DNA from 3 places in the Paenibacillus sp. NPDC055715 genome. Region 1 is predicted to be linked to each of the others. Evidence: predicted binding sites of a transcription regulator. Region 1 holds the regulator's gene; each other region holds the start of a gene.

Region 1 (3,289 bases):
TCAAGGACAGTAAGAACGGCCAATTGCCTTCGCTGCGTCAGCAGTTGGCAAAGTCGGGGCATGAGAAATCGACGGAATGGGCCTCTACCATCGATCAGCTGTATCCGCTCGTGCTGGAAGTCAAGGAGACTTGGGATTTGCTGAGCGACAAGCTGTTTGGCATGCTGCCGGAGCGAAGTGATGCGACACCGGGCGAAACAGGGCAGTTTTCTTCCCGTCTCAAGCCGTCGGCCAAGCCTGCCAAGTGGGATCAGGCGGCTGCGCTGGAAAATCAGCTTTATGTAACGATGAGCGAAATTTTGCGCAAGGGCGACAAGCTGATGCTCGACGTGAAGGAAGAGCATGACGATTATGCGGCTGACAGCCTCATTACGGATATTACGGGACTGCTCAAGGATTTGGCAGGTATTAGGGAAAGCTTGCACTTTTTCATGCGGCTGGATGATGAAACGACCGTATACTGGCTCGAAGCGAGCGGGCAATTCCGCAGCAAGTCGCTGCAATTTTATGCGGTGCCCGTCGATGTGAGCCGCCAGCTGAAAGAAATGTTTTTTGATAAAAAAAGAAGCATTATTCTGACGTCTGCTACCTTGTCGGTGGATAAGTCGTTTCAGTACATGACCGATCAACTCGGCTTGCAGGAGGCCGTAGATCAAGGGCGGCTGATGACTACGCAGCTTCCGTCACCCTTCAACTACAGGGATCAGGTGCTGTTAGTCATCCCAAGGGATTTTCCGAGCGTGAAGGGCAGTGTGGGAGACGAGCATTTTGTAAATATGCTCGTCAGCTCGCTAGGCGCGACTGCTCAAGCGACGCGGGGGAGGATGCTCGTTCTCTTTACCTCCTACCGTATGCTTCGGCAGGTGTATGAGCCGCTCAAGGAAGCGCTGTCTTCCAGTGACATCACCGTGCTGGGGCAGGGCGTGGACAGTGGGAGCCGCAGCAAGCTGACCCGACGTTTTCAGGAAGCCAAAGCTTCTGTGTTGCTGGGAACCAGCAGCTTCTGGGAAGGCGTCGATATTCCGGGCAAGGCGTTGACGTGTCTGGCCATCGTCCGCTTGCCGTTCCAACCGCCAAATCACCCGCTGCTGGAGGCTAAAAGTGAGCTGCTCCAGCAGCAGAAGAAAAATCCTTTTATGAAGCTGTCTGTTCCACAGGCTGTCATTCGCTTCAAACAGGGATTTGGACGTTTGGTACGTACGGCGAGCGACCACGGAGTCGTTATCGTTTACGATACGCGTGTGATCGAATCTTATTACGGAAAGCACTTTTTGTACTCGTTACCGGGACCAAAAATGGAGCATATGCCGACGGAGCAAATGGTGCCCCGCATCGCCGAATGGCTTCAATCCGCCCCGGGGACAGATGCATAACGGACGGACATCTAAACATGTCTGTTACAATTAGGGGGAGCAAGTATGAAATCAGATAAAATTTCAGAGGCTGTCGTACGGAGGTTACCCGTATATTTACGTTATCTGAATACACTGTACAAACGGGAAGTGGCTACGGTCTCTTCCCAGGAGCTGGGACAGAGACTGGATCTGAATCCGGCTCAAATCCGTAAAGATCTCGCGTATTTTGGAGATTTTGGCCGTAAGGGTATCGGCTATGACGTTACTTATCTTATCGAGAAAATACGCCATATCCTGAAAATCGACCAGCAAATTAACGTGGTATTGGTCGGAGCAGGTAATCTGGGGCAAGCCCTTTCGAATTATAATGCTTATTTAAAAGACAATATGAAAATTGTAGCGGTATTTGATGCGGTTCCAGATAAAGTCGGAACCAGGATCAATACGCTGGTCGTACAGCCGATGGATGAACTGGAAGCGACTGTGAAGGAACAAAACATTCGGATCGGGATTATTACCGTACCGGATTTTGAAGCACAGCATGTGGCTGACAAGCTTATTAAGAATGGCATTGGAGCGATCTTGAATTTTGCACCCACCATTCTCAAGACACCTGCGAGCATCCGGGTACATGCCACAGACTTTACAACGGATTTGTTAAGCCTCGCTTATTATTTAGAGGACCGAAAGGAAGGTACGCAACATGACAGCAAATAATAAATGGATGATTAAAAACGGTTCTTTTGCCGTGAATAGAACAGAGACCGGGGTAATCCGCGGCTATATGATCGTAGAGGACAGCCGCATCACTTACATTGGCGAAACTCTGCCTGCGGGTGATGAAGAGACAGAAGCGATTGACGGTAACGGGTTGCTGTTTTTACCTGGGCTAATCAATACACATGGCCATGCGGCGATGTCTCTATTGCGTGGGTATGGGGACGATTTGGCTCTTCAAGTATGGCTTCAGGAAAAAATGTGGCCTATGGAAGCAAAATTTACGTCTAAGGATGTGTACTGGGGTACGTCCTTGTCCGTGCTGGAAATGTTGAAAGGCGGTACAACAACCTTCCTGGACATGTACGATCATATGGACGAGGTAGCTCGTGTAGCTGAAGAGTCTGGCATTCGTGCCAGTCTGATGCGTGGAGCGATTGGACTGTGTTCGGAGGAAGAGCAGCGGATCAAGCTGGCTGAGGCTGTGACCTTTGCGCGTAATTGGCATGGAAAAGCAGACGGTCGCATTACGACCATGATGTCTCCGCATGCGCCGTATACGTGCCCGCCTGCGTTTATCGAAAAATTCGTACAGGCAGCGCATGATCTGGACTTACCGTTGCATACGCATATGTCCGAAACCATTGCCGAAGTAGAACAAAACGTACGCGACTACGGCTTACGTCCGGTTGCACATTTGGATAAGCTGGGCTTTTTCTCCCGTCCATCGCTTGTTGCCCATGGCGTTCATTTGAATGACGAAGAAATAGCTTTGCTGGCTGAACGTGGTGTAGCGGTTTCACATAATCCGGGCAGCAACTTGAAGCTGGCAAGTGGTGTGGCCAGAGTGCCCGACCTGCTGCGTGCAGGCGTTACTGTCTCTCTCGGAACAGACGGTCCCGCTAGTAACAATAACCTGGATATGTTTGAAGAAATGCGTCTGGCAGCGCTCATTCACAAGGGAGTATCGGGCGACCCCACCGCAGTTCCTGCGGGTGAGGCGTTGCGCCTGGCAACGGAGTATGGAGCGAAGTCGATTGGCTTGAAAGAGGTAGGAGCGCTGGCAGCAGGCAACAAGGCTGACTTTATCGCGCTCGATCTGAATCAGGCGCATTTCTTGCCGCGTACGGATCTCATATCTCATGCCGTATACTCTGCAAGCGCCAAAGACGTGGCTCATGTATGGGTAGACGGTCGTCAGGTTGTGAAAAACGGTG
Region 2 (3,289 bases), on a different contig from region 1:
CAATTTTAGTGGAACAACTTAAGGCAAGAGGTGTAGAAGTAGAATGGAATACTCAGTTGGTCTCATTTACTGAAAACAAAGATCAAATACAAGTCAATATAGATAAATCAGGGGCCAAAGAAGAAGAAACATAGGATATATTGAATCAGGGGATTCCATCAGATTTTACTTCTTTAATTCCCTATGTGGAGAAGAATGTTGATGTGAAGGTCGATACAGTAAACTGGTACTCGTCATATAAAGTTCATCACCGGGTGAGTGAACATTTCCGTAAAGGCAGAGTATTCATTGCAGGAGATGCTGGACATATACATAGTCCGGTAGGTGGTCAAGGGATGAATACCGGGATTGGGGATGCCATGAATTTGGCATGGAAACTTTCGGCTGTTCTTCGTAAAAAAGCAGATGAAAAAATACTGAATTCATATGAAGAAGAACGGATTGCATTTGCAAAAACATTAGTATCAACAACAGACAGAGTATTTCAAGCAGTAGTTAGCCATGGTATCGTAGGAAATACCATTCCTTATCTTTTGCCTAGGATGATAAGCATCCCAGCGATAAGAAAGAAAATGTTCAGGTTGATATCCCAAACGCACATCCATTATCCAACCAGTATGCTCAGTGAGGGAAGAGCAGGGCACGTACATGGAGGGGATCGATTACCATGGATAGAAACTGATGATGGAGATAATTTTAATGATCTGCAATCTGTAGACTGGCAATTCCATGTTTACGGTGAATCAACCGAGGATCTTCGCCAACTTGCAGAGTCTTCAGCGATTCCAATACATGAAATTAAATGGAAGAAATCCATGAAAGGTGTTGGAATCATTCCCAATTGTGTCTTATTGGTGAGACCAGATGGCTATGTAGCTTTAGCGAATGCCGATCAGGATACTGATAAAATTAAATCCTACCTTGATAAATATAAAATCTCTTCAATTAGATGTTAGGTCAATCAATGGCAGCCGTTACTGTCCCCATTAGGGTTATCTACTAAAATGGGCGTAGCACAAAAAATCCCTATACTGTGACTGTTCAATGTGCTGTTCAAGGTGTCTGTAGCAGGGGGTTATCCGCTAAGTAAAAAGGAAGTAATGGCATGAGATTCTTTTACAGGCATGGCAGTTGATAGCTTCCCTCAGTTTCACTCTATGAAGTCTCTCTTGCAGATGTCGGAGGAAGGTTCTCCGAACGAAGAGAGACTTTTTTGCGCGAAAAAACGAGGTAGATCAATCGCAAATGTCGCATTTTCCATAAAAAAGGATTTTTTCATAAATTGGAATTATTACGACACAGCTTTGACACGATGTTCACACTTTCGATTCTATTTCATTCAAACCTATTCTATATAATGATGATATTCTGAAGCCGGATCATGAGACTACGCAATGAAGATGCCTGAGGGAGCTTTTCATAATAAGTGATCGTTCCACATGTAACAATGTGAATATGTTCACAATTATGAAGGGAGGCTTCAGAACCTAATTATTAACATTCATTCTTAAGAGAAGCGCAGGGGGAGGAATAACATCATGGACGTATTAGAATTGGCAAGGTTGCAGTTTGCAACCACAACAATTCTTCACTTTGTTTATGTGCCGATCTCCATTGGATTGTCGTTGCTGGTGGCAATAATGGAGACCATGTATGTAATCAAAAAAAATGATTTGTACAAAAAAATGGCTCAATTCTGGGGAACGTTTCTGCTCATTAACTTTGCAGTGGGCGTGGTCACTGGGATTTTGCAGGAGTTCCAGTTCGGGATGAACTGGTCGGACTTTTCCCGTTTTGTCGGTGATGTGTTCGGTACGCCGCTGGCGATTGAGGCACTGCTCGCCTTTTTCCTGGAATCAACCTTTATCGGATTGTGGGTATTCGGCTGGGAACGGCTGTCCAAAGCAGTCCATTTAACTTGTATGTGGCTAGTATCCATCGGTACGATGCTGTCTGCCCTGTGGATTTTGGCAGCCAATTCATTCATGCAACGTCCAGTAGGATATGAGATTCATAACGGTCGTGCAGAAATGAAAGATTTTTTAGCTCTGTTGACAAACGAACAGCTGTTATGGGAGTTTCCACATACGCTGTTTGCGGCTTTTGCGACAGGTGCTTTTCTCGTCGCGGGTATTAGCGCATGGAAGCTGATGCACAAGAAGAATCTGCATTTTTTCAAGCCTTCTTTCAAAGTAAGTATTATTGTCGCATTGATTAGTTCGATGCTGATCCCGATGTTTGGTCACGGACAGGCTCAATATCTGGTGGAAACACAGCCGATGAAGATGGCTGCCAGTGAAGGGTTATGGGATAACAGTAGTGACCCGGCCCCTTGGACGGTTATCGCAGGCATTGACCCTGAAAGGAAGGAAAATAGCTTTGAGTTAAAGCTTCCTTATCTCCTGAGTTTGCTGTCCTATAATAAGCTATCCGGCGCGGTACTGGGGATGGATGAGCTTCAGGCACAATATGAGAAAGCCTACGGCCCGGGTAATTATATCCCGCCGGTACGTACTACATTTTGGAGTTTTCGCATTATGATTGCGGCCGGATGTGCCATGATTGTACTTGCTTTGTACGGGGCTTATCTGACATTCCGTAAAAAATTGGAGGGTTCGCATCGCTGGTTCTTCCGCTTGATGATGTTGGGCATATCTCTTCCATTCATTGGGAACACCGCGGGTTGGATCATGACGGAAGTGGGGCGTCAGCCTTGGACTGTCTTTGGTTTACTTCAAACCAAAGATTCCGTTTCGCCTACCGTTGTGGCAGGGGAAGTGCTGTTCTCACTGATCTCGTTTACCGCATTGTATTTAATTTTAACGGGTGTGCTGGCATTCCTGTTTGTCCGTACAGCTCGCAAAGGTCCGGATATCGAACCACATCTGGAAACGGTAATCCATGATCCATTCGCTCAAGGGGGTGACACCATTGTCGTTAAATGATTTGTGGTTCTTATTGATTGCTGTGCTGTTCACCGGATTCTTCTTCCTGGAGGGCTTCGATTTTGGCGTGGGTATGGCTACAGGTCTGGTGCCGCGTAATGACCAGCAAAAACGGTTGATGATCAATACGATTGGTCCATTTTGGGATGCGAACGAAGTATGGCTGATCACAGCAGCAGGCGCGATGTTCGCGGCTTTCCCGCACTGGTATGCGACGATGTTCAGCGGATATTATCTGGTATTTGTACTTATTCTGCTTGGTTTGATCTTACGTGGAGTTTCCTTTGAGTTCCGAGGCAAGGCAGAAGGAAAATGGTGGACAGGGACGTGGGATGCCTGCATTC
Region 3 (3,289 bases), on a different contig from region 1:
TTGCACCTGGTGCAAACGGTTCGCCTGCTTTACGTCCATCCGGTGTTGTACCTGTTTTCTTACCGTACACCACGTTGGAAGTAATAGTCAGTACAGATTGAGTAGGAATCGCATTCCGGTAAGCTTTGTGCTTGCGGATCATGCCCATGAAGGACTCTACCAGTTCTACTGCGATGTTATCTACACGATCATCGTTATTACCGTAGCAAGGGTATTCGCCTTCGATTTCAAAGTCAATAGCGATGCCTTTTTCGTTACGGATTGGTTTCACCTTCGCATGTTTAATGGCACTCAGGGAATCTGCAGCAACGGACAGACCGGCAATACCACAAGCCATCGTACGGACAATATCACGGTCATGCAGCGCCATTTCAATCCGTTCGTAGCTGTACTTGTCATGCATGTAGTGAATAACGTTCAAAGTGTTCATGTACAGTTTTGCCAACCATTCCATCATTGGTTTGAAGCGGCTCAGCACTTCCTCGTAATCCAACACTTCACCTGTGATTGCAGGATATTCAGGACCCACTTGAGCACCTGATTTTTCATCCACACCACCGTTGATGGCATACAACAAAGCTTTAGCTAAGTTGGCACGGGCACCAAAGAATTGCATTTGTTTACCGATTTTCATTGCCGATACACAACAAGCGATACCATAATCATCGCCATAAACCGGACGCATCAGATCATCATTTTCGTACTGAATGGAGCTGGTTTCAATGGATACTTTAGCACAATATTTTTTGAAACCTTCAGGCAGTTTTTCCGACCATAGTACAGTCAGGTTTGGCTCCGGTGCAGGTCCCAGATTGTACAGGGTGTGCAAGAAGCGGAAGCTGTTTTTAGTAACCCGAGTTTCTCCAGTAATAGACATACCGCCAATGGATTCAGTTACCCATGTTGGGTCTCCGCTGAACAGTTCGTTATAATCAGGTGTGCGCAGGAATTTAACAATACGCAGTTTCATAACAAAATGATCGACCAATTCTTGTGCTTGCTCTTCTGTCATTGCGCCTTCTTCCAGATCCCGTTGAGTATAGATATCAAGGAAGGAAGATACGCGTCCCAAGGACATTGCTGCACCATTTTGTTCTTTGATCGCTGCTAAATAGCCAAAATACACCCATTGGAAAGCTTCTTTAGCGTTGTTAGCAGGTTTTGAGATGTCAAAACCATGCTCAGCAGCCATTTGTTTCAGCTCGTTCAAAGCGCGAGTCTGCTCGGAAATTTCTTCACGCAGACGAATTACATCTTCTTCCATAGAATCCAATTCAAGGCTTTTTAATTGAGCCTTTTTGTCTTTAATCAGGTAGTCTGCGCCATACAGTGCTACGCGACGGTAGTCACCGATAATGCGGCCACGACCATATGCATCCGGCAAACCAGTGATAATACCCGCTTTACGAGCTGCTTTCATATCATCAGTATAAGCGTCGAATACACCCTGATTATGCGTTTTGCGAATATTAGTGAAGATGTCAACAATGCTTTGCGGTACTTCAAAGCCATAGGCCTTGCAAGCGTCGATCATCATCCGGATTCCACCAAACGGCTGCAAGGAGCGTTTGAATGGAGCGTCTGTTTGTACACCGACAACTTGTTCTTTATCCCGGTCTAGATAACCCGGCTTATGTGAAATAATAGTGGATGGCGTATTCACGTCTACATCAAGCACGCCGCCGTTTGCCAACTCTTTTTTGGTAAGATCGGATACAATATCCCACAGTGCAATTGTGTTGGCGGTAGGGCCAACCAGAAATTCTTCGTTGCCGACATAAGGTAAGATATTGGTTTCAATAAAATCGTTGACGTTAACTTCTTTAGTCCATTTACCTTTTTTAAAACCTCTCCAGCCAGATTGTTGCTCTTGTAATTTTCTCTCAATCACCGACATGTAAATCCCTCCAAATTTTTTGTCTTCCGGACTTGTGATTTTTTTCACAATTAAATAATACTTTAGCCCGGCCTTTTCACCGATGTCTTACGCTCAGTGTCGGGACCTTTCTTACACCCTCATTGTAGAATAATGATAGCGTGTAGTATGTGACAAAAATCACAATAAAGGTGATATTTATCACTTTATTTTCCCCAACTTCACGCCCGTACCTTTATGCTTGCCGTTCATCTTCCTTCCCAAACCAGCACAGGCCCTCTATATAGAGAGCCTGCGTTGGTATTGAACGGGAAAATACTTAGTCACAAGCCTCTTCGTACCTATATATTATTGGTCAAAACGTCCGTAGAAGGCATTGCGGTATACATCAGCCAATTCGGTAACCAGCGGCAGCTTCGGATTCGCAGTTGTACATTGATCCTCAAAAGCGCGATCTGCCAGATAATCCACACGCGATTCAAAATCCTTCGCATCAAAGCCGATTTGCTGGAACGACTCCTCGATACCGAGTGTTTTGTTCAGCTTACGGATTGCTTCAATTAAGCTGTTAACCCCTTCTTCAGTCGTACGAGCAGGCAGTCCCAGTATGCGTGCAATTTCTGCATAACGCTCATCCGCAACAAAGTGCGAATATTTAGGGAACGAAGCAAATTTTGTCGGTTTTTTCGCATTATAGCGAATGACGTGTGGTAACAAAATGGCATTCGTACGGCCGTGGGCTGTATGATATTGTCCGCCCCATTTATGCGCAAGACTATGGTTAATGCCCAGGAACGCATTGGCAAACGCCATCCCTGCCAGTGTGGAAGCATTATGCATTTTTTCACGAGCCAGCTTGTCGCCAGTCAGAGCCGATTGCTCCAGGTATTGGAATACCAGTTGAATGGCTTTAATCGCCAGACCGTCTGTGTAGTCACTAGCCATTACGGACACGTATGCCTCAATGGCATGTGTCAGAACGTCCATACCTGTATCTGCTACAGCTGTTTTAGGCAGCGAATATACAAACACTGGGTCAATAATTGCCACATCAGGGGTCAACTCATAGTCAGCCAGCGGATACTTCGTGTTGCCCTGATTTTTATCTGTAATAACTGCGAACGACGTAACTTCCGAACCTGTACCCGAGGTTGTAGGAATGGCTACAAATTGCGCTTTTTGACCAAGACGTGGGTATTTGTAAATCCGTTTGCGGATATCCATGAATTTTTGTTTCAGATTGTTGAAATCAGTATCTGGGTATTCATAGAACATCCACATGCCTTTAGCCGCATCCATTGGCGAACCGCCGCCCAATGCGATGATGCAATCTGGTTGGAAACGTCTCATCATTTCAGTACCACGTTCTACTGTAACTGTCGATGGATCTGGCTCTACTTCTGAGAACACCTC

The links. The regulator Rex, encoded in region 1, represses fermentation and respiration genes when NADH is low (regulators of the CRP and FNR family bind a similar motif). The targets are predictions, from matches to a motif close to TTGTGAAATATTTCACAA.
Region 2: a site for Rex is predicted at 1,448-1,465, ahead of ACWGOO_RS17965 (cytochrome ubiquinol oxidase subunit I). Genes of this name have one in related genera too.
Region 3: a site for Rex is predicted at 1,930-1,947, ahead of pflB (formate C-acetyltransferase). Genes of this name have one in related genera too.

What each region holds. Positions count from the first base shown of each region.
Region 1 is NZ_JBSHGA010000004.1:171,621-174,909, reverse strand. Features, by position in the region: gene dinG (ATP-dependent DNA helicase DinG) at 1-1,373, shown strand, start outside; gene ACWGOO_RS09250 (redox-sensing transcriptional repressor Rex) at 1,419-2,072, shown strand; gene ACWGOO_RS09245 (amidohydrolase) at 2,059-3,289, shown strand, end outside.
Region 2 is NZ_JBSHGA010000012.1:21,347-24,635, reverse strand. Features, by position in the region: gene ACWGOO_RS17975 (FAD-dependent oxidoreductase) at 1-134, shown strand, start outside; gene ACWGOO_RS17970 (FAD-dependent monooxygenase) at 141-956, shown strand; gene ACWGOO_RS17965 (cytochrome ubiquinol oxidase subunit I) at 1,539-2,945, shown strand; gene cydB (cytochrome d ubiquinol oxidase subunit II) at 2,932-3,289, shown strand, end outside.
Region 3 is NZ_JBSHGA010000024.1:4,379-7,667, reverse strand. Features, by position in the region: gene pflB (formate C-acetyltransferase) at 1-1,897, opposite strand, end outside; gene adhE (bifunctional acetaldehyde-CoA/alcohol dehydrogenase) at 2,225-3,289, opposite strand, start outside.